One region of the Pseudoalteromonas sp. MB41 genome, then DNA from elsewhere that is predicted to be linked to it. Evidence: riboswitches for the same ligand, from Rfam matches in the RefSeq annotation. Region 1 holds a riboswitch; the other holds the start of a gene.
What was found. Region 1 has a riboswitch for lysine ahead of dapA (4-hydroxy-tetrahydrodipicolinate synthase). Riboswitches for the same ligand answer to the same signal wherever they lie in the genome.

Region 1 (11,863 bases):
GCTGAACGCTCAGCTGACGCATCAGAAAGCTCAAATGCTTGCTCAACTGTTAAGTGCTCAACACCTTCGATTTCTAGTACACGACCAGAGAATTCGTTGATTTTACCTTTCTTCTCAACAGTTAGAAGACCTTCTTTAATACCGTAGTAAGGGATAGCATGTACTAGGTCACGTAACGTGATACCTGGCTGCATTTCACCTTTGAAACGTACTAAGATTGACTCAGGCATATCAAGTGGCATTACACCTGTTGCAGCTGCGAATGCTACCGCACCCGAGCCTGCTGGGAATGAAATACCTAGAGGGAAACGCGTATGCGAGTCACCACCCGTACCTACGGTGTCTGGTAATAACATACGGTTTAACCATGAGTGGATTACACCGTCGCCTGGACGAAGTGATACACCGCCACGGTTCATGATGAAATCAGGAAGCGTATGATGAGTGTTTACATCGATTGGCTTAGGATATGCTGATGTATGACAGAAAGACTGCATTGTTAAGTCTGCAGAGAAACCTAAACATGCTAAATCTTTAAGTTCGTCACGTGTCATAGGACCTGTTGTATCTTGCGAACCAACGGTAGTCATTTTCGGCTCACAGTATTGACCAGGACGTACGCCAGGCATGTTACATGCTTTACCAACCATTTTCTGTGCAAGCGTAAAGCCTTTGCCAGAGTCAGTAACAAGAGCAGGTTTGCGGAAGATATCTTCTGCTTCCAGGCCTAGAGATGCACGCGCTTTGTCTGTTAGACCACGACCGATAATAAGTGGAATACGGCCACCAGCACGCACTTCGTCAAGAATTACGTCTGATTTTAAAGAGAACGTTGAGATAACTTCATCAGTGCCGTGACGCTTAACCACACCTTCGTAAGGGAAGATATCGATTTGGTCACCCATGTTTAGTTCATCAACAGGTAATTCGATTGGTAATGCACCAGAATCTTCCATCGTGTTGAAGAAAATAGGCGCGATTTTACCGCCTAGACATACACCACCAACACGCTTGTTAGGTACGTGAGGGATATCATCACCCATGAACCAAAGCACTGAGTTAGTTGCAGATTTACGCGATGAACCCGTACCAACTACATCACCAACATACGCGAGCGGTAACCCTTTCGTTTTAAGCTCTTCTAGTTGTGAAATTGGACCAACTTCACCAGGCTTGTCTGGGTTGATACCGTCACGCTCGTTTTTAAGCATAGCTAAAGCGTGCAGTGGGATATCTGGACGAGACCATGCATCAGGTGCAGGTGAAAGATCATCAGTGTTTGTCTCACCCGTTACTTTGAAAACAGTAACAGAAATTTTTTCAGCAACGGCTGGTTTATTTACAAACCATTCTGCATTTGCCCAAGACTCGATAACTTGTTTCGCGAATTCGTTACCAGCCTTCGCTTTTTCTTCTACGTCGTAGAAAGCATCGAACATTAATAATGTGTTTGATAAACCTTTAACGATAATTGGCGCTAACGCTTCGTCGTCTAAAAGTTCAATCATAGGTGCGATGTTGTAACCACCTAACATAGTACCTAATAGCTCTGCCGCTTTTTCTTTTGATACTAATGGTGAGCTTGTTTCACCTTTTGCTACTGCCGCTAAAAAGCCAGCTTTGATGTATGCAGCATCGTCTACGCCTGGTGGTACACGATTAACAAGAAGATCAACGATAAACTCTTCTTCACCTGCAGGTGGGTTTTTAATTAGTTCAATAAGATCAGCCGTTTGCTGAGCATCTAGTGGCGCTGGTACGATACCTAACGCGGCACGTTCTTCTACGTGTTTACGATATTCTTGTAGCACAATATTGCCCTCTTGGTGACGTGAGAGTACTCGGTAGTATTAAACTAAATACAATCATTACCCAGTACTTATAGTATTCTGACGGTTAATTATAAAGCTTTTAAGTATAGATGAAAATCCATGCTGCGGTTAGGCACTTTATATTCACTATAAATAACATGAATAGTGGTAGAAAAAAAAGCTATTCAAATGAATATTTATTAACTAAGAATCATTCCTATCTGCTTTAGCGGTCATTAACAGTGCGTTTAACCCTATTCGCTTTATTAAGCGCATTATTTAAAGGCAAGAAAATCTCGATAATAACAAGACAAAATTTTGTCTTTTAGCTGCTTTTAGCAATTGCTTTTGCATCGCTCTACCAGCTCAATCAATGCAGTCGTAAATCAGACATTTTTAACGCAGCTAGCGACAAATTTAGCACCTCACAATAGTTAAGCGTTATTGTGAACTGGGGTAGGTATTTTTGCAGATTGGCTTAACGACTTATCCTTATGAGCACACTATTTTAACCATAAAAAAAACCCAGCACTTGACTGGGTTTTTAAAATTAGTCGCAAAGGTTAATTATTAACGCTCTACTTTTACACGCTCAATAACGCTTACGTGTGCTTCTACACGACGGTTTTCAGCATGTGCTTCAGCTGTATTAGCTGGGTTTTTAAGGCGCTCTTCACCTAAACCAACAGTCGTTAGACGCTCTGCATCGATACCATCTTCAATAAGTTTCTTAGCAACGGCATCAGCACGTTTCTTAGATAACCACTTGTTGTAGTCAGCTTTACCTACAGATGAAGTGTGACCTTCAAGTAGTACTTTAGTGCCTGGGTGCTCTTTTAAGAAAGCAGCAGCTTTAGCGATGTCATCTAAGTACTGTTGAGACACTTTAGATGTGTTGTTAGGGAACGTGATTAGTAAGCTCTTCGTTACTTCACGGTCTTCATATAATGTACAACCCGTGCCGTCAACTGCATCAGTCATCGGTGTGTTAGCACATTGGTCGTCAGCATCAGGGATGTTATCACCATCGCTGTCTACAGGCTCAACAGCAACAGGAACAACTGTTGGAGCTGGCTCAACTGGCTCAGCTGAAGATTCTTGAGCACCAAAAATATAGCTTAAGCCTAATTTAGCGCCTACATCTGTATAACCACGGTCAAGACCTTGGTATAGAGACGTTTCAGCGTTAAATGCGAAATTGTCAGTGAAGTAATGTTGGTAACCAGCACCTAGGTTAGCGAACATTAGGTCTTCGTCAACTGCATCAAGGTTTTTCAAACCGAAGATACCGTAGAATGGGCCACCACCGAAGTGATATAAACCATCGATACCGTAACGCTTACCGCTTTCTGAACCGCTCATAGTCGTGCCGTCGTTCAGAGCTACGCTGTAATCAAAATCCATATCAGCATACTCAAGACGAGCGCTCCAGTAATCGCTGAAGCGATAACCTAGCTCTAAACCCCAACCTGTAGAGTCATCAACATCTAGGCCACCTGGCGCGAAATCGCGAACATTTTCCCAAGACGCATCATAGTAGTCGCCAAATGCACCGATATAAAAACCTTGTTTTTCGGCTGCGAAGCTTGATGCACTAGTTGCAGCTAATGCTAAAGCAATAGTAAGTGATTTTAATTTCATTGTTTCCTTCCCATTTTCACAATTAAAATTGTAGCTAAGTCATCCCAGCTCAATCAGTTTAAACAGAGTAGTCGACTAATAGTTAATCAAAACTTAACACACTCGGTACAGAACAAATATCTTGCCGAGTAATTTCAGTCAATTACCCATAATAATAGGTTATCTAAATAACTTTGCATAACAATGCCTTTAGATCGCTTTGTTAAAATCAGACAAAAGCTGCTTTTTCCGCCTAATTTACTGACCTCAAAACCGATTAAAGTCCATTCCCAATTACACTATTATATTGGTTATTTTTAAATCAACAAGTTGAAAGCAACTTTATTTGTAAATATTCGTTAAAAAGCAAAACTTTAGTGCTATTTTATTGATATAAATCATATCACTGGCAGCTACCTTGCTCAATCGGCGAACACTTAGATTTTAAAAAATGAGCATTTACAGCTGCAATATATTGTTCAACATCGCCCTTAAGTACCACAAAAAGTCTGGTAATGACTATCCCCATCATGAGGGGGCTGGTACCAAGCTGCTAATCGCTCTTCATAGCTATACGGGTTTTCTAAGACTTTCAACAACTCACCTATCGATGAACTCGTGCCCGTTTGCTCATATTCAGTCAAGATCATTTCAATATTATGATTACGTGGAATGACTGCAGGATTAACAGCGCGCATCACCCCGTAACTTTCACCCGAAGTTCTTAACTGCCATTTACAAAGCCATTCTTTTAAACTACCCGGGAGCGAAAAATCTGTGCGTAATGACTCTGTCAGCGCATTAAATGTGTTCGTGTAATCAAGTTTATGTTGTTTCATCAAAGTGAGTAACTCTGAAACTAATGCTTGATCGCCTGCTTGCTCGCCATCTAAACCTAACTTTAGTCGCCACATGGTATCAAATGCCGTGTTAAACTTAGCAGCGAAGCCATTTATAACCGCTGATAATTCGCTGAGCGCACGTTCCTCATCTTTAAAAAGCGGTAATAAGCTTTCTGCAAGACGCGCGCAATTCCAATTTGCAATAGTTGGTTGATTACCAAAAGCATAACGTCCTTGGTGGTCAATAGAGCTAAAAACTGTTTCTAAATCAAACTGATTCATCATTGCACACGGGCCATAATCAATGGTTTCACCACTAATTAATGTGTTATCTGTGTTCATTACACCATGAATAAACCCAATTCGCATCCAGCTCACAACAAGCTCAATCTGCTTATCGATTACCGCCGCTAAAAAGTCTGTAATACGCTGCTCACCTTCACTTTTGATATCAGGAAAATGACAACTAATTGCGTATTCAACTAACTTCTCAAGTCCTTCAATATCACCTTGAGTTGCTAAATATTGAAATGAACCAACACGGATATGGCTATTCGCCACACGCGTTACAACGGCACCGGGTCGTGGGGGTTGTCGGTAAACAGTTTCTCCAGTCGTTACAACAGCAAGGCAACGGGTAGTTGCAATACCTAAGGCCGCCAAGGCTTCACTCATGATATATTCACGTATGGCAGGACCTAGTGCACAACGACCATCTCCCCCACGCGAAAAAACCGTTGCACCTGCACCTTTTAATTGCAAATCCCATAATGCGCCATGTTTATCTTCAATGGCACCAAGCAAGTGCGCACGACCATCCCCCAAACGCGGCGAAAAATGACCGAATTGATGACCCGAATAGCCAAGCGCCACAGGCTTTACAGCGTTATCTACCTCTGAGCCACTTAAACGTTTTGCTAAAAACTCAGGGTCAGTGCTAATGTCAAACTCGCGAGCTAAATTAGCATTAAATAACAATAAGTTCGGGTCAGAAACCGCTGTTGGGGTGTCTTCAATTGCTAACAGATCACTAATGTCTGTATATCGGGTGTGCAGTTTCATATTATTCCTTAGGGTGTTGCAATGCCTACTCGGTTATCACCCACTCCATAAGCAACTAATTGACTCAGTGCTTGCAGGCTATAACCACTTTGCTGCTGTAGTTCATTGAAAAAGTTCTGCGCCGCTTGCTGTGATTTTTTGGTCTGCAATCCCCCATCAATGAGCTGATGAGCACGTAGATAACTTTCCACATCTCGCGAGAGCAAAAAGGTATCTTTTCCCATCGCGCGCAACGCATAAGGGCCGGTGTTCCCGCCCAAGCGTGCGCCATGCTTCTTCAAGTAAGCCCATAAACCAATAATGTTGTCGCTGGGCCACTGTGCAATAAATTGGCTAAAGCTTGCATTTTTTTCAGCGACTTCATGGATCATGTAAGCATTTTCAGGGATTGTTTGCACTTTTTTGAAATTGCGAATAATTCGCTCATCCATCGCTTTTTGTTCGAGCATATCAGGTGGCATCATCAATAGTTTTTCGACGCTAAAGTCCCAAAATACTTCACGAAACCCCGCCCATTTATTATTGATTACAGACCAATAGAATCCACTTTGAAATACCTTACGAGTGAACTCCTCCAACCATAAATCATCCGCTATGTTAGCAATATCAGCATCATCGAGCGGGTTTGATAACAGTGCATGCAGCATTTCTTCACTGCCTTTTCTTTTAACGGCTCGTTGATAAATGTCGGTAAACTTTTCCATCATTCTTCCAATTCGTCTGCTTCGTTCTAAGTGTACGTAAAAACGAAGTTATACGTAACCCGATTGCTTAATTGGTCAATAAAAACAAATCCACCGCCTTGACACCTAGAAGGCTAAAATGCTTTAATCAGCGCCAATACCCTATTTCATTATGTTGGCTTTAACGTTAAAGCGAGCATAAAGGGCTGGAAGAGGTGCGTTATTCAGGTAGCGTATGGGAAGAGCACAGACTCTGTTGATCATACGTGAGGGGAAATTAACGCCGAGAAGTAACACCGTTTGTGAGGTGCTTATTTCGGGCGACTGGGCTGAATCCCAGCGACTGTCACCAACAATAGCAATGCTATTGATAAGTTTGGTGGAGAGCTTCTGGTCTTAGTATAATAAGGCCGTCGCGTCTTTATTATTTTAAGCCCATTCGCTCTTCGAATTATACCTTGTTCGAATGACGACATGCGGCTCCATTCAATTGTTTCCGCACTGACTCTTCGAATACCTTATAAGTTCGTGAGAGATGATCAACAATTTTGATTTAAACGACTATCCATTATGGACAGCGCTAATCACGCCATTTTCTGAATCTGGCGAGGTAGACTACATCGCCCTTGAACAGCTTGTGGCTGAACAACAAGCTGCCAACAATGGTATTTTATTGCTGGGCAGTACCGGTGAAGGGCTTGCTCTTTCACTCAAAGAACAACAAGCCATTGTTGAGCACGTATGCCAGCTAACCCCTAGCGTACCGCTTATGGTTGCCGTTGGTGGTATGAACCTTAAGCAGCAAGTTGCGTGGGTCGAGTACTGCAATCAACTGCCTATTCATGGCTACTTGTTAGGTTCGCCACTGTATGCAAAGCCTGGCGTTATTGGCCAAACTCATTGGTTTGAAAGCTTACTAAATGCGAGTAAACACCCATGTATGCTATACAACGTACCTGGACGCAGTGCTGTTGAGATTTCACCTACCGTCATTAAAAACCTCGCCGATCATAAAAACCTGTGGGCACTTAAAGAAGCCAGTGGTGACATCGGCAAATTTGAAGGCTTTAGAACGGCCTCACCTAAGCTCGCCATTTTTAGTGGTGACGATGCACTGATGCCATATTTTGCGCAAGCGGGTGCTAAAGGCTTAGTGTCAGTGGCGGCGAATGCATGGCCAAGTCAAACTCATGAGTTTGTTAAACGAAGTTTAAGCGGTCAACATCCCAATTTATTCACCGATTGGTCTAGCGCAATTCAAAGCTTATTTGCTGTCGCAAACCCAATTCCCGTAAAAGTACTGATGCACCTGCAAGGTAGAATAAACACCCCGCAATTACGTCCACCGCTGACTCATTTAGAGCTTGAGCATACAGACAGCATCACCCACGCAAACAACACAATTTTATCTTGGAACTAAAAACAGGTTTTATCATGAGCTGGTTAGCATTATTAAATAACTTAGAATCGGGCACAGTACGTGCCGCAACACAAGACGAGAATGGCAACTGGCATGCCAATATTGAAGTAAAACAAGGCATTTTAGAGGCCTTTAAAAATGGCACAAACACGGAGTTTCCTGGTGGATTTGTTGATAAGCACAATTTAGCCCCTCAAGGCTTTGCCGCAGATGCAGGTGTACGTATGGTCCCTGGCGGTAGCAGTGTTCGCCGAGGTGCGCACGTTGCTAAAGGCACGATCATTATGCCACCCGCGTATGTAAACATCGGAGCATTTATTGATGAAGGGACTATGGTCGATAGCCACGCTTTAGTAGGGTCATGTGCACAAGTGGGTAAAAATGTTCACCTGAGCGCAGCGGTTCAGTTAGGTGGCGTACTTGAACCAATTGGTGCCAGTCCTGTGGTTATTGAAGATGATGCATTTATCGGCGCAGGTTGTGTGATTGTAGAGGGCGTTGTCGTTAAAAAAGGCGCAGTGCTTGCACCGGGAGTCCGCTTGTCTGCGACCATTCCAGTCTATGATTGCGTGAACGAGCGTCAATTAGAAAAAGGCGAACCAATCCCTGAGTACGCTATTGTGATCCCAGGTTCTCGCCCTGCTTCCAATGCATGGGCTCGCGAGCAAGGCCTCAGCATGTCATGTGCGCTCATCGTAAAATACCGTGACGAACAAAGTGACGCGTCATTGTTATTAGAAGAGGTTTTACGTTAATGAGCTTTTTGAGCACGCCCATCAAGCAAGCAGTTGAACAAGTTTCAGCGCACCTTGATACACCATTTTTTATCTATGACCTTGATAAATTAACGACACATTTAAAACAACTCACAGCCCAAACCGATGTGAAACTGTGGTATGCCGTTAAGGCTAATCCCCTGTCTCGCATTATTCAGTGTTTAGACAGTGCGGGGTTTAATTTTGATGTGGCGAGTAAAGGTGAACTTGAGCAAGTACTTGCTCAAGGCATCAATAGCGAGCGCGTGCTCAACACAGGGCCAGCAAAGAGCCCTGCACAAATTAGTCATTTTATTGCGCGAGGTGTGCGTATTTTCGTCGCCGAGAGCATTAACCAAGTCCGTTGGCTAAACGAGCAAGCCACAAAAGCTAACTGCCAACTGCAAGTATTATTGCGTGTACAACTTCGCTGGCCAGACAGCGAAAAGAACCCGCTTGGTGGCGATAGCCTCACTCCTTTTGGCCTTGGTTGTGAAGAGTGGCACGCGCTTAATGTCAATGACTACCCAGCACTTAAGGTTGATGGTTTGCATATTTTTCAGTGGGGCAACATGCTCAGCACTGACAAACTGGCAGCGCTTTGGCGCGCTATGATCCAGCCATTACAGCAACTAGCACGTGCATTACGCATTGAACTTAACATACTCGATTTAGGGGGCGGCTTAGGCATCCCTTATACTCAAGATGCCAGCCGATTAGACTGGTCAGCACTTATCGAGACCCTTGCCAGCATTAAAGCTCAAGCCGGTGTAGCAGAACTTTGGATGGAGTTAGGTCGTTATGCCGTAGGTGAATGTGGTCATTACGCAACACCTGTGGTTGAGCGAAAAGAAAACTATGGCCAACAGCAAGTGATTTTATCAGGCGGGATTAATCACCTGCTTCGTCCTGCGGTAACAAACCAAGACTTCCCAGTTACAGTATTGCGTGAATCACAGGCTTCACTGACAACAATGACACTCTATGGCCCACTTTGTACCGCGCTTGATTGTTTAGGTGAACATACATTAGCGAATGACGTAGATGAACATGACTGGCTCATATTCAGTCAATGTGGTGCTTATGGTTTCACAGAGAGTATGCCGTACTTTTTATGCCATGAACTTGCTGCCGAATACGTCATTGAGCAAGGCAACATTGAATGTATCCGCAGCGCTGAAGATGCCAGCTATTATTTAAGGTAATCACCATGAGTAAAGATTTAATTAGCCAAGAAAACATTGTCGTCGGCGAAATTGCGAATGGCTTACCATTGACCATCCCAGTCTATCGCTTAAAAGGCGATGGAAGTGGCCCAAGCGTTTACATTCAGGCCAACATGCATGGTGCAGAAGTACAAGGTAATGCCGTTATTTACCAGCTACTTGAACAATTAAAAACGCTTAAACTGCGCGGTGATATCACACTTGTCCCTTATGCAAACCCGATTGGCTGTAACCAAAAGTCGGGGGAATTTACATTAGGTCGTTTTGATCCCATCACAGGGACCAACTGGAACCGTATGTATCGCTTTAACAACGCGTTACCTGCCCAGATTGCAGAGCAGCATGCATCAAGCAATGAAGACACGATCAGAAGTGCTCTTAAAGACGCGTTAGTCGCAGATATCAATGCACAACTAAACGGCCCAGATTACAGCTTAACAACGGGTAAACGTATCGCGCTAAACTTACAAAAGTTGGCACATCAAGCCGACATCGTATTAGACCTTCACACAGGCCCAATCTCAAGCCAGCACCTATATTGTCCAGAGTATGCCAAAAACAGCGCACAATACTTCAATATTGAACATGTATTGCTCATACCTAATGACTTTGGGGGTGCGATGGATGAAGCAAGCTTTTGCCCGTGGTGGTCTTTATCTGAAGAGCTTACTAAATACGGACGCGAACTTTCAGTACAGGTCGAGGCTTTTACTGTTGAGCTTGGCAGCCAAGAAAAAATTGATTTGAGTGCCGCCCTTGAAGATGCACACAGTATTTTAAGCTACTTGACTCATAAAGGTGTATTTGTTGATGCAGCGTATCAGCCTAAAGCGATGACTCGTTACGGTTGTATGCTCGATGACTACATTGCTTACTACGCCCCGATGGGCGGTATGGTCGAGTACTTAGCACCGTTAGGCGGTCATATCAAAGCAGGTGAGCCGATAGCCCATATTTTACGTATGGAGCGCTACTTATGTGAACAACCACTGCAAACACTCAGTTTTGATAAAGACGCGATTGCAATATTGCATTTCGCATCAGCGAGCGTAAACCAAGGTACTGAGCTTTATAAGTTCTTTACCAATGTCTTTGAGCTGTGATTAAACCCAGAGCTCATTCCTTCTCATTGCGTGAGAGTCAACGGCCAACAGGATTCTATCCAAAGGCCGTTATATTAGAGCCCCAAGCCTAGCTTGGGGCTCTCTATTTACAATAGCGTTTAACAAGTCCTCGCCTCTGTCAATTCCACCTTACCTAAACCGTGTTTAAACTCGCCGATTAAGCGGTAGAGATAACATTTGTCCACAATTCAGTACAAGTTCACGGCGAGTTATGTAAAAATCACTATACTGATCACACTTCTACATCTATTTAAAGGAATCGCAATGGGATGGCGTATTTGGCTAGTTGCCGCGAGTTTATTTTCTGTACCTGTTTTAGCCCAAACCGAAGAGCAAAATACGAATGAGCAAGATGATGCGCTCGAATTAGTTAAGCAATGTATATTAAATGAAGCGATTGGCGGAGATGGTCAGCAAACTCTCGAACAGCTGCGCAAGAAATGCTCCGATCTAGACGAAAGCAAAAAGCTGACCGCTCTGGATAAGCGTAAAGCGCGTGAAGAAGTGAGTAAAAAGAACCGCAATGTAATCACCCCCCATAAACGTAATTACATTTTACCACTTTCTTATGTGTCTGATCCGAATGTTCGCCCGTTTGATGGTTTAAAAGAGTTGGCTGATGACGCCGATGGCGAGCCACTTGATAACCTAGAAGTTAAATATCAATTATCAATAAAAGTGCCTATTTTTGAGGGCTTTTCTGATAAAGACCAAGGCGTATTTTTTGCTTTTACCATGCAATCATTTTGGCAGTTTTATAACAAAGATATTTCATCACCCTTTCGCGAGACCAACTACGAGCCTGAAATATTCTGGATAAACTACCTTGATCCTGAGCATGTACTTTGGGGTGATGAAATGGCGATAGCCATTGGTGCATCGCATCAGTCTAATGGCCGCAGCCAGCCAAACTCACGTTCATGGAATCGCATATACGCTGACTTTTTATGGGAAAAAAACGGCTTTGTATTTAGCTTTAAACCTTGGTACCGCATTCCTGAAGACAAAAAAGATAACGAGTTAAAAGCTCGCGGCGATGATAACCCCGATATCTACAAATACATGGGCTACTTTGAATTCTCTGGGGCGTATCGCTACAACGAACATGAATTTAGCTTTATGTCGCGTAATAACTTAAATTCTGATAATCGCGGTGCAATCCAACTTGATTGGTCTTTCCCGCTGTGGGGACGGTTACGTGGTTACGCACAATATTTCAACGGTTATGGTGAGAGCCTAATTGACTACAATGCCGATATAGAGCGTTTTGGTGTGGGTATTCTTTTAACAGACTTACTGTAAGCAACGCATTATGAGCCT
Region 2 (11,863 bases), on a different contig from region 1:
GCCATATAGAGCGTTATCAGCACCGGTTAGAACCGCTGGGCCTGCTAGCATCTGCGGTGCAATAGGAATTTCTGCAAAGTAATGCCCTGACTGTGGATCGAATAAGGTGCTGCTGCCAACACGAAAGCCGGTATTTTCAAAAATACCACCCCGTATCGTCACATCGGCTTGTGCCTCAGCCATATTACGTGATTGTAAGTCGACACGTGGGTCGTATTCTAAATTTGAAACGGGCGCATCAAAGGTGCCAACAGGTTCTTTATTGGCTGTTGCTGATACTTCAACGGTGATTTGTTCAATGTTGTTTGCTTCTTCTGCAAACAGTGAGCAAGTGACGAATAATGCAGGAAGTGTGAAGTGTACCGCTCGTACCATCTAAAACTCTCTTATGATTACTGTGTTGAGAGCAGTGGGGTTAATTACCGTATAAACATGGCAAACCACTGCAAAATTGCGGCTATTGTATCTGAATCACTGAGTTATACCACTCCAACCAGCATTGATTTAGGCATAAAAAAACCGCGAATTAATCGCGGTCTTTTATCGAAACATGTAATTATTGTTTCACTGACTGTGGCGGAAAGTTACTTAAAATATTCGCGACAGTTTCTTTGATCACTTCAGTACGTTTTTCTGGTGACTGGTTCTTTTGTAAACGACCTTCTTTAGCTCCACGCCAAACAAGTTGGTTAGAAGCGCGGTCGACAACATCTAAAATTAATGTGCCTACTTCGTACTCACGCGTTGTTGTTTGCGTGTTGTAGCCCATGCCCCAATAATTCCAGCGTGCGCCATAACCAACATTAAACGTATCTACATCGATTTTAGTATCAACAGATGCATGGTAGTTAATAAGTACATCAGCTTGTGCAACGTCAACCAGTTGCATACCACTTTTTTCAAGTTCAGCATTTACCGCTTCGCGGACACGCTTTTCCATTAATGGACTGATTTGGTAGTTTGCAACATTCTTTGTTAGGCTCGCGTTAGGAACCCACGAGAAAGTTTTATAGTTGCTAAAGTCAGCTGATTTATCGTAATCCCAATCAGGGGTTTTAGCACAAGCCGCTAAAAATAAAACAGCCGTTGCGATTAATAAGTTCTTCATACTGTTTGCTCCTTGGCAAAAATTTCCACTACTTGATTGATAACATAACACAAAAATAATTCAACTGAATGATTATTTAGTTACTATGGCACATTTCAAAAAAAGTAATGTAATAGAATGTAAATATAGTCATCCTTGACTGAATCATTTATTAATTTATGTGATTAGGCGCTGTGTTCGACCTCAATCCAGTCTTTTTCATCGACCCAGTTTTGTGCCCCATCTTTTACTGTCCGAATAGGCACAATGTAGTCACAACTCACTTGTGGCTTAACAGATGCAAAAATTGGCACAAAGCCAAAACTCAAAGCGGTTTCTATTATTGCTTTTTGGTTTTGTGGGTCGATATCCGCCGCTTCATCAATATAAATAGGGATACGGTATAAGTTTTGTTCTTGATCACTTAACAGGTAGCGAATAAACAGCATGCCACATAGTAACTTAATTGTTATACGTGTGCCGTTAGAGCCCGCAGAGTCAATTTTTTCAAAGTGCTCTGTTTCACCTGCACGGTTTACTACCTCAAAGCGAATATCAAATAAATCGGTCAGTGTTAATCCCGCTTTATCTGAAGCGAGCTTAATTAAATGATCTTTTGCTTCGTTTACTGCCGACTCACTGTACGGCTCTTGGCTTAATAAATCGAGAGTATCACCTTGCTCAAACTGGTTTGAGGTACTGATAATGGTGTCGATACTATCAACCAACATTTTTCGCGGGATCACATTGATCTTAAAGGCTTGTAAGTTTGAAATACGATGCTGACTAATGCCTTTGTTAAAGCTATTCATTTCGCGGCGAAGGCGATCTAGGTCTTCACGAAGGCCTTTAATGGTGGCGGCTACTTCGGTAAGGGCAACTCGGCCTTGGCGCTCAACCGCATCGCGTTCGTTATCAATATTGTTAAACGCGCTTATTAGTTTTTCGTACTTAGTGAACTCATCGTTTTCGTTATCGAACTTTGTAATTCCTGCATTGTAAATATGCATGTAGGTATTGCGCACGTTGATATCAAAGTTTCTCAGCTCTTGGCAATCTTTATTAAAATGATGAATGAGATCACTTAAGTTATCAAAATCAATGCTGATTTCGATCATGTACGGCGTTACTTTGCCTGAGTAAAAATCGAGAGTATGGTCAATTCGCTCCGACTTAACTTGACGTAAGCGGTCAGCTTGGCGGGCGAGTAGATCTTTTTTCGATTTGATAATTGAACGACGATCACTAATTGACCCACTGTTTTTTTGGATATCTTGCAGGTAGTCGTCCACTTGTTCGCGTTCAGCATTTAGCTGCTCTTTAAGCAGGGTTTGCGCATCAACAGATTGCTGCATGATTTCAAATTGTTCAAAGCGTTTTAACGCCTCTTCAGAGGCCATTAGCTCATCATAAAGCGCGTCTTTCTCTTTTTGCTTTTGGGCGACATTGGCAGCAACTTCGCGCTGCTGTTTAAACTCTTTTAATGAGTTTTCAAGTGCGGCTAATTGTGCGGTTAATTGCTCTTTGTTTTCGCCAGTTTGCATTTGCACTGGGCTAAGCTTTTTGAGCTTAATCGTTGCACCCGGTAGGGTAAGAATACCGCCTTTTACGTTGGCTGATAATTGCTCTAAAAATTCCCCAAAGGCATCTTCGTCAGTAATCTCGACATCCCCATTGCTGGTGGTCGCAAACGAGAGAATATCGGGATTGAGAATACGCGAAATTTCTTCAACCTCTTTTAAAGACAAGTCTTCACGCATACGAGTAAAGAGGTTGAACTCTAAGTTTTTCAGCTGCAGCTTTAAGCTTTTAATTTGCTTTTGTGTTTCGCTGATGCGGTAATCAAGCGTGTGTAAGCTTTGCCCTTGTGCGCTGTTTAATGAATGCGACAGCGACTCATAGTCCTGCTTAAGCTGGGTAAGGCTTACTTTTAAAGTGGCTTTATTAACCAGTTCAAACTCAGATTTTAATGCTCGGTAGTCTAAAAACCATTGCTCAATTTGCGTTTGTTTGCGTTCAATATCGCGAGACTGTTGAATGTATAACTGTTGCTTTTGTTCAAATTCGTGTTTTTCGTGCTCGATATCTTCAAGGGCAAGATTGAGCTCTGTTAGCTGCTCTTGTTGATAGCTTTCAAAGTCAATTAAAGCTTGGTCAATCTTAGGTGCGTACGCAGCCAGTTTACCTTTTAATACGGTTTGATTTTCAAGCATAGATTCAAGGGCTGCAATAGGCTCTTGCATTGATTCAAGGGCTTTTAACTCGCGTTTGGCACGGTTTACTTTGTCGAATGAGCGACGCCATACTTCATAAAAGTCTACCCGAGAGTTTGACATATGGCGCTCAAACACACGCAGCATAAAGCGTTTAACATCACTGGCACCGAGCTTGTGCAAGTTAAGAATACGGCGGAAGATTTCTTTGTAAATTGCCGAGTCTTGTACGTTATTCAGCGGGATCATTTTTAAATTGATATCGCCATCAAACGGCGTCGCACCACCAGTTAAAAGGGCGTTGAGCTCTTGTGCTTTAAGTTCAATAGGATTGAATCCTTGCTCTTTTAAATGATTAAACAGCTTAGTGAACTTAACAATAGTTTTGCCTTGGGTGTAATGGTCAAGGTGTAGTTTGCCCTGATAGCAAAAAAACTGATGTGCGAATCCTGCAATTTTACCCAAACCAGCAACCCCAATGACTACTGGGCCGTTTGGTAAGTCGGCTTCAAGTAATATATATGATTGGTCGGATGAAAAATAAAACTTTCGGGTTTCATCTAAATCGTGACCATCCCACTCGGTAAGGCGTAAATCATTAATTAGCGGAAACTGCAGGGCATTAATAACAGAGCTTTTACCGGTATTGTTAGGGGCACAAATCGAGCTACTTTTATCAAGCGGGATCACGCATTTTGCATAGCCAGCGGTATTTAATAGCGCAAGCTTACTGAGTCCGTATAGGCTTTGGCTTTGCATTATTCGTCATCTCCTAGGTAGGTTTCTTCGTTTACTTCCATTAATGCATCGATATAACGATAAATAGGGGCTTGTAGCATAAAGCCGTTTTCAACTTCGCGGGCAAGTCCTAAGCGCACCATACGTAGATACACATCTTTACGTAAATCTGAGCCAGAGAAAATTTCAAGTTGATCAAACAAATGTTTATTAATTTGCACAAGGGTTTGCATGAGCTCTAAGTCATTAACTTCGTCGAACAAAGCGCGCATCGGGTCTTTACCTGTGTTGGCATAGTGTTCAATCAAAATGTAAATAGTCAGTGCAATAGCGCGCGAGATCTTGCCCATATTAGGTGTGCTTTCATCGCTGCCAAAGTAGTAATAGCCACGGCTATCGTGTTGTAAATCATGACCGAGTGCATTGAATAGGGCGCGATAAGCATCAATGTGTTGATCAAGCTCTTGCCACATTAAGGTGTCTTGCTCGCTAATGTGATAGCCTGAGGTGAGCTTTTTATTAATCGCTTGTAGATGTGTTAAATCATCTAAATTAATATCTGTCATAGTTATTGCTCTGTTGCTTGTTTGTCATCAGCAGGCGATGAATTAAACGGGTAGAGTGAAAAGTGCTGCTGGGCAATCTTTATTTTTACTTTTTCTTGGCTTTGGCTGATTTCAAGGTCGCCATCGCTAATGAGTTTTTGATATAAAAACAGCATTTCGTCAGCGTCAAGGTCGGGGTAGCTTTCATCTAAGAAACTAAGCAGCGGTTGTGACTTTTTGGTGGCCTTTTTGAAGCGCTTTTTAAACTGTGATTTTACATCGTTGTAATCGGGGATATTAGGGCTTTGGTACGCCGGCACATCTTGATGCTCTGGTAGCTCGTATTCATCGTGCTCAAAGTCAACTAAACCTGCCATATAGGCGATAATATGGCGTTGTTGACCAAGTGAAAAGCGTTGTGAATCAGAAACAAAATTAGGTTGCACGGCGCTCAGCATGTTATCAACGCCATTTTTACGCACAAGCCCAAGTACTTTCGCTGCTTGGCGGGTGATCAAGTTATTACGGCGCAGCTCTTCACGCAGTGGCATTAGCATATCAGCACTTTTACGCAGGCTTTCGCGACCCACTAAATGCATTTCTAAAATACGCGTTCGAAGTTGCTCAAGCATGCGTTTGTCTTGGTATGACTTTCCGAGCCGATCAATTTGTTCAATCTGAAGGCTTATTTGCGTTTCAATGGTGTTAAAACAAGCATGGAAATCGCCGCGTATATCAACCATTTCAAGCATTGGCTCTATGTATTCGTCAAATGCTTCTATAACAGCTTGATAGCGTTTTTGTAGCGATTGTACTGCGTTATTAGCTTTAGCTTGTTCAACAATATTTAAAATAGCGTTTTCGTTATGGCTAAACAGTTTCATTATTTTGCGAACCCGATCATCCATAATTCGGCTAAAGCGACGCAGCTCGTCGTAATCTTCAATTTCTCCGGCTTTTGCTAAGCGGTTGCCCAAGCGTGCTAAGTCATCAACTAATACGTTGATCTCTTGTGCTAAACCCAAATGTTCTTCTTGCAATAAAAAGGTTGCAAAGTCAGCAATTGCGCGGTTGATTTCTAATTGCGAAGATTTTGCCAGTGGAATAATAATATCTTGATTCAATAAACGATTTGTTTCTTTATAAATGCGTTCATTTGACCAGCTTGGCTGTTTTTGTTTTATCGCATTTTGCACGTCTTTTAAGCTGAAATCAGCCATCTTAAAACGTTTAAATAAGAGTTCTAACACCCCCCAATGCTCTGTAAGGGTATTTAATAACTTTTTAGCTGGGATCATACGGCTCCAGTAAATCAAAATTTTGGTGTTAGCGTTTAGTAGTAATTTATGTAATTGAGAATAGTTTTATGACTTAGATGCTGCTAGAATCCGCGCCGAAACACTCGACTTACAATTTTTACATTTTTATAAAGGTTGTTCAAACACCATGGTAACCCCACTTATCCTAACCCTGATAGCGGTGGCATTTTTGCTTATCGTTATAGAGGATATTATCCATGTAAACAAGGCCAAAACGACGCTTTTTTTTGGCACTTTATGCTGGATTATCTTGTTTATCTCTCCAATTCATGGGCAAAGCCCAGAAACTATACAACATCAACTTGATCACAATATTTTAGAAATTGCTACTTTGTGGTTATTCCTAATGGCTGCTATGACCTTTGTTGCTTATTTAAACTCGAAAGGGTTTATTCAAAATATTGTTCACAAAATTATGCCAAATCAAATCAGCGAACGAAAGCTGATGTTTTTGATTGGTGGTTTTGCGTTTTTGTTTTCTTCTATTTCCGACAATATCACAGCAACATTAATTTCGCTTGCAGTAGTGATGTCGCTAAAGCTTGATCCTAAAAAATTAATAAAATACGCGACCCTCATTGTATTCAGTGTGAACTCTGGTGGGGTATCACTTATTACGGGTGATGTAACGACCTTAATGATTTTCCTTGATGAGAAAGTCACCATCGGTAACTTGTTATTGCTTATTGTGCCTTCACTTGCAAGTGTGGCGCTATTGGCTGTTATGCTATCTACGGGGATGTCAGGGAATGTCGTATTCGAAAAACAAGCTGCCCGCCGCATAGAAAAGACCGACATCACCATTGCGGTGATCTTTTTCTCGACGATTATCGCAACCCTAACACTCAGTGTGCTTTATAGTGTGCCACCACTATTAACCTTTTTATTTGGTTTGTCGTTAATGTTTTTAGTGGCGCAATTTTTAATGCGCAAGAAAGACGTTAACAAAAAAATTATTGATTATATTCGTGAAATTGAATACGACACGCTCTTATTCTTCGTGGGGGTATTGCTACTCGTAGGTGCGCTTAAAGAAGTGGGTATGCTGTCTAAATTTACGCACTTATATGAGCTTATGGCGCCTGAGTATGCAAACTACTTAATGGGCTTGTTGTCGGCTGCGGTTGATAACGTGCCGCTAACGGCTGCATTACTGAAAGCCGATATTGTCATGAGCCCTCAGCAATGGTTATCGTTTACCTATGCGACAGGTGTCGGAGGCTCAATGCTTATTATCGGCTCTGCAGCGGGTATTATCGCAATGAGTAAAGTAAAAGCATTAACGTTTATGAGTTATTTAAAAATGTCGCTGTATTTATTAATAGCTTATACAACGGGTTATTATGGCTCATACCTAGCGGGAAGTTTTATTTAATACTTGACAGCTAGACGTCTAAACGATAAGTTTCAAAGCCTGCTTTTTATAGCAGGCTTTGTTATTTTAACCAGGTGTTAACTTAACATTCAGAAGAGGTGCGATACTTAGGTATTTAATGTGAGGTGACGATTGCCAATGACCATTAAAGAGGGAAGTACTCGCCGAGGAAAGTAATCGGTCGTCGCGGTTATTTTTCGGTTTATGGGGCTGAATCCTCAAAACTGTCACCAAACTAGGTGGAGAGCTTCTGGCAGTGGACTACTCTTTTTTATCAAAGCACCCCTTGCCGAGTTCTTCTTGAATTAATGTGGATTGTTACCCACAAAAGGAGACGACATGAATACCCAATTAGCCGCCAACTCGAAATCAGATTATGTAGTTGCAAAATTTGGTGGCACCAGTGTAGCTAACTTTGACGCCATGAGTCGTTGTGCAGAAATTGTCTGTGCAGATAATCAAGTACGCGTTGTTGCAGTGAGTGCAAGTGCGGGCGTAACCAATCATTTAGTTGCACTGTGTAAAGGTGATTTAAGCGCAGCACAGCGCGATGAACACATCACAGGTGTTATTGCTATTCAAGAAAATATTTTAGCCGAGCTGTCGCTGGATGCTGATTTAGCTCATGGCTTTGATGAAACCTTAAAAGCATTTCAAACGCTTGCAGCAGCAGGGGCTAAATCGGCCGCTGAGCAAGATGAACTGCTGAGCTTTGGTGAGCGCCTGTCATCTTATTTATTTACTCAAGTACTGCGTGGTCAGGGCTTAGATGCTGTGCGATTTGATGTGCGTAAAGTCTTAAAAACAGATAGTCAATTTGCAAAAGCTACCCCAAACATTGCTGCAACAGCCGCGGCAGCGCAAAAACATTTAGTGCCCTTATTAGCAGAACAAGTTGTGGTAACCCAAGGCTTTATTGGCAGTGATGAGCATAACCAAACAACCACGTTAGGCCGTGGTGGTTCTGACTACAGCGCGGCATTGCTTGCAGAAGCAATTAACGCTAAAAGTGTGCATATTTGGACTGATGTAGTGGGTATTTTCAGTACAGATCCGCGTTTATGTGTAAAAGCCACGCCTATTGCTCGACTAAGCTTTGACGAAGCCGCTGAAATGGCAACCTTTGGGGCAAAAGTATTGCACCCCGCGACTATTTTACCGGCAAGTCGCAGCCATATTAGCGTGTTTGTTGGCTCAAGCCGTGAACCGCAATTAGGGGGCACATGGATTGAAAAAGAAAAGTCAGAGCAGCCTGGTATTCGAGCAGTCACACAGCGTAAAAACCAAATTCTTTTAACGGTTAAAAGCCCAGAAATGCTTTTAGCCAGTGGTTTCTTAGCGCGTGTTTTCACTATTTTAAGTGAGTTTAATATCTCGGTTGATTTAGTAACAACCTCTGAAATCAGTGTGGCAATTACCTTAGATAACGCACCTAACGCATCACGCCCAGAGCTTGATCAAGCCTGTTTAGATAAACTCTCTGAGTTTTGTCATGTATCGGTTGAGAATAACTTAACGTTGGTAGCATTAATTGGTTCAGAAATTCAATTACGTCAGCAAGAAACTAACTTAATGCAGGTATTGAGTGATTTTAATATTCGCTTAATCTGCCATGGTGCAAGTAAACATAACCTGTGCTTTTTAGTTGAGCAGAGTGAGTCTGACCTTGTTGTTCAAGCTATTCATAGTCGTTTATTAGAAAGCCAAAACGCGGCGTAAGTCGTCAAATGTCATAAAAGAGCACTGCCAGTCAGTGCTTTTTTGTGCCACCACGCTAATATCAAAATCATTTACGGTTCGGCTTGATGCGGTCAAGCTATGTTTTTCAATTTCCTCAAACACATTTGGGCTCAAGAGCTTAGCGATAGGCTGTGCAGTTGCTTTGGCCAACGCTTCTTTGAGTGTCCAAATTCTAAAAAAACACCCAGCTTGCTCGTTTATATCGTTAAAGGCGCTAATTAGGTTGACTTCTTCTTGGTGATAAAAGTGTTTGGCAAGTTTTACAAAGGGGCGTGTTTTTGTGTAGTGTTCAATATCGAAACCAAATTTATGTTGCTCAGGGTTGAGTGCTGCGCCGATAAAACCACGCGAATGCGATAAACAGGCCCAAATGGGCTCACCCTCAGGCGTGTGTAGTTTAAGCTTGCTGTCTGCGTCATCAAATTGGCTTGAAATGTCGCAAAGAGGTGTGTTTTTAAATGCTGGAACGCTGAGCTTTAATAAATACTTAAGTGTTAACCGTGTGGCAATGTACTCTTGTTTTGCTGCTTGTACTTTGCGCTTTGCAAGTACGCTTTGCTCAAACTGGCTGAGTAATTTACTAACCGGCAGGGCACTAATATCGATATGTGAAGCATCCACAAGTACGATTTGTTTATCAGCTGAACTTACTGCTGAATCAATTTTTAAAGTGTTAGAAAAATAGTGACTGCTCATGGTTTGCGGCTTTCGCATATACTCAGAATTAGATTTGTTTATTTTTACAGCAAATGCACGGTTGCAGGCACACACAAACGCAAATTGTTTACGCAGTTGACTGTAATTATGGTTTAATGAGGAAAAATAATAACAGAAATGTAGATGTATGGCACAAGTTCGTGACGGCTTCCAAAGTCGTATTGGTTTTGTTCTCGCCGCTTCTGGTGCGGCAGTAGGTTTAGGTAATATTTGGGGTTTCCCAACGCAAGCGGCAAACCATGGCGGCGGTGCATTTTTACTTGTTTATTTTATTGTTATTTTCTTATTAGCGCTTCCAGCCTTGTACACCGAACTGTATTTAGGTCATCAAGCGCAAGCAAATCCTGTTAAAGCGTTATCAAGTGCATGGCAAGATACCTCGCCAAAAGTCGGTGCCGCAGCGGGTTACATAGGCCTATTTGGCGCCATTGTGATGCTAAGTTTTTATTCGATTGTTGCAGGTTGGATGCTTGCATATGCGCTTGAACCAATCGCTAGCTTTTTTGGTTTAGCTAAGCTCAGTGACTTTTTACACAGTGATTCAATGGCGCGCAATTTTGTGTTTACGCCACTCATGCTTATCTTAACAGCCAGTATTATTTTAAAAGGGGTTAAATCGGGTATCGAGACCTGGTCACGCCGCTTAATGCCACTATTGTTAGTGTTGCTGGTGGCTTTAATTGCTTATATTGCCACCCTTGATGGCGCAATGGATGGCTTTGCTGCTTATTTAGTGCCTGATTTTAGTCAAATTTTCGATGCAAACTTAATTATTGCCGCGATGGGGCAAGCGTTCTTTTCATTGTCGTTAGGTGTGGGGTGTATGATGGTATATGGCTCATATTTAAAGCCAGACGCCAACTTACCAAAACTAACAGGCACGGTTGCATTGCTTGATACGGGGGTGGCATTTTTAGCAGGGTTATTAATTATTCCTGCCATTTTTGTTGCTCAGCACAACGGCGTTGAGGTATTCAGTAATGGTAAGCTAGTCGGTGAGGGGCAATTAATTTTTGCAATATTACCTGAGCTTTTTAGCACTATGGGGCAAGTAGGCTTACTGGTTGGCTTGTTGTTTTTTGTGTTGATGTCGATTGCATCGGTGACCTCAACTATTTCATCAACTGAAATTCCTGTCGCATTTTTAGTTGAAAATCACAGCATTGAGCGTAAACAAGCCACGTTATTTGTAACCTTAGTTGTGTTTGTTGCTTCATCTTTGATCATTCTTAACTTTGATTGGTTATTTGGCTTAGTGATTATGGTATTAACACAATACCAATTACCGCTGATGGGGCTGTTTTATTTCATTACTGTAGGTTGGTTATGGAAACGTGGTAACAAATTACACCAAGTGGCGAGTGGCCCACATTATTGGTTCGCTCAGTACATTCGTTTTGTGTGTCCGTTACTGATGACCGCAGTGTTCGTGAATGTGGCGCTGTTGAAATAAAACTATCAGCTTTAATTCGAGAGTCACTTGTTTAAAAGGCGTAGGGCGCAAACCTTACGCCCTTATTGTTTAAGTGCATAGAGTTATTTTAAGAGCATAGAACTATTTTAAGCGCATAGAGTTAAGCGCATTTAAATAACTTCATTAGTCAGTGGCAAGCCTTGGCTTAACTCATTAGCACTTTGCAGTGTGGTGCAAGCTATTTCGTTAAGGGCTTCTTGAGTGAAAAAACCTTGGTGACCTGTAACAAGTACGTTTGGGAAACTGACTAAGCGAGAAAAAATGTCATCCTGCATAATTTCTTCACGGTGATCTTTAAAGAACAGTTCTGATTCTTGTTCGTAAACATCAAGCCCCAGATAGCCAATTTTTTTTGATTTTAGCGCATTGATACAGGCTTTACTGTCTAGTAGCGCACCGCGTGAGGTGTTGATTAGCATGACACCTTCTTTCATTTTTTCAAATGCAGCTTCATTAATTAAGTGATGGGTATGCTCATTTAGTGGACAGTGCAAAGAAATGACATCACTTTGCGTGAGTAGGGTATCTAAGTCACATAGCGTAAATGGCCCTGCTTTTACTTTAGGATCACACACTAAAACGTTAGCGCCAAAACCATTTAAAATATTTACCAGTGCTAAGCCAATTTTACCACAGCCAATAATGCCAATGGTTT

Region 2: it holds a riboswitch for lysine, as region 1 does, so the genes downstream of both, lysC (lysine-sensitive aspartokinase 3) here and dapA (4-hydroxy-tetrahydrodipicolinate synthase) in region 1, are expected to answer to the same signal.

What each region holds. Positions count from the first base shown of each region.
Region 1 covers NZ_JAJJZF010000006.1:50,727-62,589, forward strand. Annotated here, with positions in the region: gene acnB (bifunctional aconitate hydratase 2/2-methylisocitrate dehydratase) at 1-1,811, opposite strand, end outside; gene LPA49_RS08595 (OmpA family protein) at 2,382-3,452, opposite strand; gene LPA49_RS08600 (YdiU family protein) at 3,923-5,335, opposite strand; gene LPA49_RS08605 (DNA-3-methyladenine glycosylase I) at 5,344-6,039, opposite strand; lysine riboswitch at 6,221-6,416, shown strand; gene dapA (4-hydroxy-tetrahydrodipicolinate synthase) at 6,554-7,438, shown strand; gene LPA49_RS08615 (2,3,4,5-tetrahydropyridine-2,6-dicarboxylate N-succinyltransferase) at 7,453-8,193, shown strand; gene LPA49_RS08620 (PLP-dependent decarboxylase) at 8,193-9,398, shown strand; gene LPA49_RS08625 (succinylglutamate desuccinylase/aspartoacylase family protein) at 9,404-10,522, shown strand; gene LPA49_RS08630 (phospholipase A) at 10,808-11,845, shown strand.
Region 2 covers NZ_JAJJZF010000001.1:108,957-120,819, reverse strand. Annotated here, with positions in the region: gene LPA49_RS00545 (TonB-dependent siderophore receptor) at 1-375, opposite strand, end outside; gene LPA49_RS00540 (DUF4136 domain-containing protein) at 557-1,108, opposite strand; gene LPA49_RS00535 (ATPase) at 1,273-4,059, opposite strand; gene LPA49_RS00530 (hypothetical protein) at 4,059-4,604, opposite strand; gene LPA49_RS00525 (hypothetical protein) at 4,607-5,881, opposite strand; gene nhaD (sodium:proton antiporter NhaD) at 6,030-7,277, shown strand; lysine riboswitch at 7,363-7,535, shown strand; gene lysC (lysine-sensitive aspartokinase 3) at 7,617-8,996, shown strand; gene LPA49_RS00510 (4'-phosphopantetheinyl transferase superfamily protein) at 8,973-9,713, opposite strand; gene LPA49_RS00505 (sodium-dependent transporter) at 9,862-11,187, shown strand; gene LPA49_RS00500 (2-hydroxyacid dehydrogenase) at 11,319-11,863, opposite strand, start outside.